2 regions of the Lactobacillus sp. M44 genome follow, and region 2 is predicted to be linked to the other one. Evidence: predicted binding sites of a transcription regulator. Region 2 holds the regulator's gene; the other holds the start of a gene.
What was found. Region 2 encodes Rex, which represses fermentation and respiration genes when NADH is low (regulators of the CRP and FNR family bind a similar motif). Its sites were predicted from a motif close to TTGTGAANTANTTCACAA; they were not measured.
Positions count from the first base shown of each region.

Region 1: the regulator Rex is predicted to act here: its motif matches at 1,584-1,601, upstream of adhE (bifunctional acetaldehyde-CoA/alcohol dehydrogenase).

Region 1 is NZ_CM176707.1:226,019-228,505, forward strand. It holds gene adhE (bifunctional acetaldehyde-CoA/alcohol dehydrogenase) at 1-1,557, opposite strand, end outside; gene AC38BG_RS01225 (APC family permease) at 1,935-2,487, shown strand, end outside.
Region 2 is NZ_CM176707.1:1,416,115-1,418,601, forward strand. It holds gene glmS (glutamine--fructose-6-phosphate transaminase (isomerizing)) at 1-405, opposite strand, end outside; gene AC38BG_RS06865 (redox-sensing transcriptional repressor Rex) at 593-1,228, opposite strand; gene AC38BG_RS06870 (ABC-F family ATP-binding cassette domain-containing protein) at 1,442-2,487, shown strand, end outside.

The DNA of each region.
Region 1 (2,487 bases), 280 kb from region 2:
GAAGACCTCATATTCTTTATTGTCACGACGTTTACTGATAATATCAGTAATTTCATCTGCAAAGCCTTGTTTTGTAACCCCTTCATCTGTCACAATAAAGAATCGACCCACATTTGGCATGTGTCGTAAGTAATTTGCGGCGTTTTTTTCAAAGTAAGTCTTTGCAGGCACCTTGATCCATTGCATATTGTCACGGCGCATTGCAACAACTTTAATATTTAATAAATCTTGTGCTGAAATGTTATGTGATAAAGAATTAGCTCCATAAGATCCTGTCCCCAACGTCAAAGATGGTGTCATGTTGTTGTACAAATCACCTACACCACCTAAGGCTGTTGGTGAGTTAACAATAATTCGGCAAGCAGACATTGCAAGTGAGAACTTCTTGATCAAAGCTTGGTCGCTAGTATGAATTCCAGCAGTATGGCCACGTCCACCATAATTTAATAAATCTGTACAAATCTTAAAGGCATCTTGTTGACTCTTAGCGCTATATAGTGAAAAGACTGGTGATAGTTTTTCAGCAGATAATGGATAGTTTTTACCTACACCATCTAACTCAGCAATCAAAATCTTAGTGTCTTTTGGCACATCAATATTGCACATTTTAGCAATTTCATATGCTGATTTACCAGCAATTGGCCCACGAACTGTGCCACGCTTTGGATCAATAAATCCATCAGAGAATTTCTTTAACTCATTTGGCTTAATGAAGTAACAATTCCATGATTTAAATAAATCTTTTACTTGATCATAGATTTCATGATCCACAACAACTGAGTTTTCAGAAGCACAAATCATACCATTATCAAACGTCTTTGATAAAACAATGTCATATACAGATTCTGGAATATTAGCTGTCTTTTCAATATAAGATGGACCATTACCAGGTCCTACTCCTAAGGCAGGTTTACCAGATGAATAAGCTGCTTTTACCATACCAGGTCCACCAGTTGCTAAAATAGTTTGGACTCCAGGATTAGTCATTAATGCATTAGTTGCTTCAATGCTTGGATATTCGATCCATTGAATACTATTTTTAGGAGCACCTGCTTTTTCTGCTGCAGCTTCCAATATTTCAGCAGTTTTTACGCAGCATTTTTGAGCTTGTGGGTGAAAGCCAAAGATAATTGTATTGCGAGTTTTTAAAGCAATCATTGATTTAAAAATTACAGTTGAAGTTGGATTAGTCACAGGTGTTACTCCTGCAATAACACCAACTGGTTCTGCAATCTTAATTAATTGCTTTTCTTTATCTTCTTCAATAATTCCAACAGTTTTTTCATGACGCAATGAATTCCAAATGTTTTCACTTGCAAACATATTTTTAATAGCCTTGTCTTCTACAACACCACGACCAGTTTCTTCAACTGCCATTTGGGCAAGCATTAGATTGTTTTGTTCACCTGCTGTTGCAATTGCTTCACAGATTTTATCTACTTGCTGCTGAGTGAAGTTTGCCATTTGATTTAGAGCAACATGAGATTTTTTAACTAGCTCGTCAACCATTTGATTAACATCAACTTGTTTTTTAGGTTGCATTGTTTTTGCTGTCATTGTCCATACCCCTTAAGTTTTATTAATTGTGAAATATTTTACAATGTTTAGTATAACTCATATTTTTTAAAAATAAAGAGAATAACTTCACATATTTTCATTGCACAAACTTTGCAGAAGCATCATGCATTCTGATATATTTAAAATGAAAACGCTATTATTTTTCATATATTGTGAAAAATATAACTTTATTTAAAGCAAATAAGTGGAAAAGTATTAAAGTTCAAGGTGGAAAAATTTTTAAAATATAAAATAACTGTCCATGTAATCCAACTTGCAGCACTTAGTTTGTAATATTGCTAAGCGTTTCACTTAGACTGTGGTATTATTAAAGGGAGAGAAACGGCATATATAAAAAAGTTATGAGGTGAACTGCTATGAAAAATAGCTTATCTAAGCCTAAGAAACTTTCATTTTCGGCGATGTTCTTTCTTGGGATCAACGGGATCATAGGTTCCGGAGCTTTTCTATTGCCACAAGTTATTTATAAAGATATGAACTTACTTAGTGTATTAGTTCTAATTTGTTGCGCAATCACAGTTAGTATGATTGCGTTATGTTATGCCGATTTAGCCAGCAGATTTTCTGCATCTGGGGCCGCTTGGATTTATTCTTATAATGCTTTTGGTAGATTCACAGGCTATGAATTAGGCGTGTTTACCTGGTTCTTAGGCTGTTGTACTATGTCCGCCGAAATCGTGGCGTTATTAACCACGCTAAAAAGCTTTATCCCAATATTTAATAATAATATTGTTTATTATTCATCAGTATTTGGATTAATCATTATTTTTTCAATTATTAATTTCTTTGGTCGAACTTTAGTAAAGATCATTGATAATATTTCTTCAATAGCTAAATTAGCTACTATTTTGTTATTTATTGTTGTAGGTGTATTTTTCATTCACTTTTCAAACTTCACACCAGTAGTTC
Region 2 (2,487 bases):
GGCAAATTTATCAATCAATTGCACAATAACTTCAGTATCAGTTTCTGATTTGAAATTAACATCTTGTAAATATTTTTCTTTTAATTCTAAATAGTTTTCAATAACTCCATTATGAACTAAATAAAATCTACGATCTTCTGAAAAATGAGGATGTGCATTATCTACAGTTGGTTTGCCATGAGTTGCCCATCTAGTATGACCAATTCCTGTAAGACCTTGTTCATCAGGAGTCAATTTATCTTCTAGATTTTTAATGCGACCAACGGCTTTAGTTAAATATTCATTGCCATTTAAATCATTTAGATAAATTCCTGCTGAATCATAGCCTCGATATTCAAGATTTTTCAATCCATTCAAAATTACATCTCTAGCAGGTTTCCCTACAACACCAACAATTCCACACATATTATTTTCTCGCTTTCAATATTTGGTCTAGTTCAATTATAAGAACTGGATTATTAAATAATTATTGTAACAATTGACATAATAATAGTTTTTTTGATATTGGTCAAGTGCATATTTTAGCATTGGTATGTTATTGGTCTAGACAAAAAAAGAACCATTCGAAATAAATCCAGATGGTTTTTAGTGATTACCTATTTTCTTCTGATTCCAAAAAGTAAATCAAAGTCTGCAATTCAGTAGCCAAATCAATATTTTGAATTCTCACATCAGCTGGTGCATACAATCTAATTGGTGTGAAGTTCATGATTCCCTTAATTCCAGCTTCGATCATTTTATTAGCAGTTTTTTGTGCATTTTCTTGTGGCACAGTCAAAATCGCCGTAGTAATTTGTTGATCACTGATTTGTTGTTTCATATCAGCCATACTATATACAGGAACTCCACTCAAAATTTTGCCTGTAATTTCAGGATTAATATCAAATGCACAAGAAATGCGGATATTATTTGAACGCTTAAAATTATAATTTAATAAAGCATGTCCTAAATTACCTACTCCAACTAATGCAACATTAGTCAAAGTATCTTGATTAAGAATTTTTTTGAAAAAGTTCAATAAATTTTTAACATCATATCCATATCCACGCTTACCTAAAGCGCCAAAATATGAAAAATCTCTTCGAATTGAAGCACTATCAACTTGAACTGCTTCAGACAGTTCTGAAGAAGAAACCTTGTCTTTTCCTTCTTCATTTAATAAAATTAAGTACCTATAATAAAGTGGTAATCTACGTGCTGTTGCCTTAGGGATTTTAATATTATCCATAATTTCCTCCATTTTTTTTGAAATTCATGCACTCCATTTGTGAATGTGAACTAAAATTCAATTATGAATATAATACCTATTTTTATGCTATTTATGCAAGCAATTAATTCACAAAGACACATTTTTATAAATATTAGGATCATTTTTCACAAATAAGGCAACATCCACTCTAAAAAAAGAAGTATGATAAAATTATTTTCAGGTGAATAAAAAATGATAATCGCACAAGGACAGGCTCTAACTCAACAATTTGGAGCACATACATTATTTGATAATATAAATTTTTCAATTCCAGATAATGCCCGCATTGGCTTAGTAGGACCAAATGGCGCTGGAAAAACAACACTTTTAAAAATCATGACTAAACAATTAGATCCAACTCATGGAACCTTTCAAGTAAATAAAGGAATTCAAATTGGCTATATTGCACAAGAACATGATTTAAATGAAGACAACAATATCTGGGATGAAATGATCACTATCTTTCAACCATTAATTGATCGTGAACATAATTTAACTAAACTGCAAAAACAAATTGCCAATAATCCAGAAGATGCTACATTACTGAAAAAATATGATCAAATGCAATTTGATTTTGAACAAGATGGTGGCTATACCTACCAAGCTCAAATCAAAAGTGTCTTAAATGGTTTTAATTTTCCAGAAAATACTTGGCATAAACAAATCTCTAGCTTATCTGGAGGAGAAAAAACTCGACTAGCATTTGTAAAACTGCTATTAAAAAAGCCACCATTATTGCTACTAGATGAACCAACTAATTATTTAGATTTAGATACATTAGATTGGCTAGAAAGTTTTTTGAAAAACTATCAAGGGGCAATCTTGGTTGTCTCACATGACCAATATTTCTTAGATCATTTTGCAACTCAAATCTGGGAATTACGCTTTAACAAATTAAATGAATTCAAGGGTAACTACACTCAATACTTATCTCAAAGGCAGTTGATTGATAAACAGCAACAATTAGCTTATGAAAAACAGCAAGAACAAATAAAAAAAGACGAAGAATTCATTCAAAAAAATATTGTTCGAGCTACAACTACTAAAAGAGCTCAAAGTAGGCGCAAACAATTAGAAAAAATTGAACGCATTACTCCTCCAAAAAGATCAGGCAAAGTTAAAATTAATTTTAAACAAGATCATCCTTCAGGAAAAGAAGTATTAATTGCTAAGGACTTATCTGTAGGCTATCCAGATAAAACTATGCTATCTGATATTTCTTTTCAGATTAATAAAGG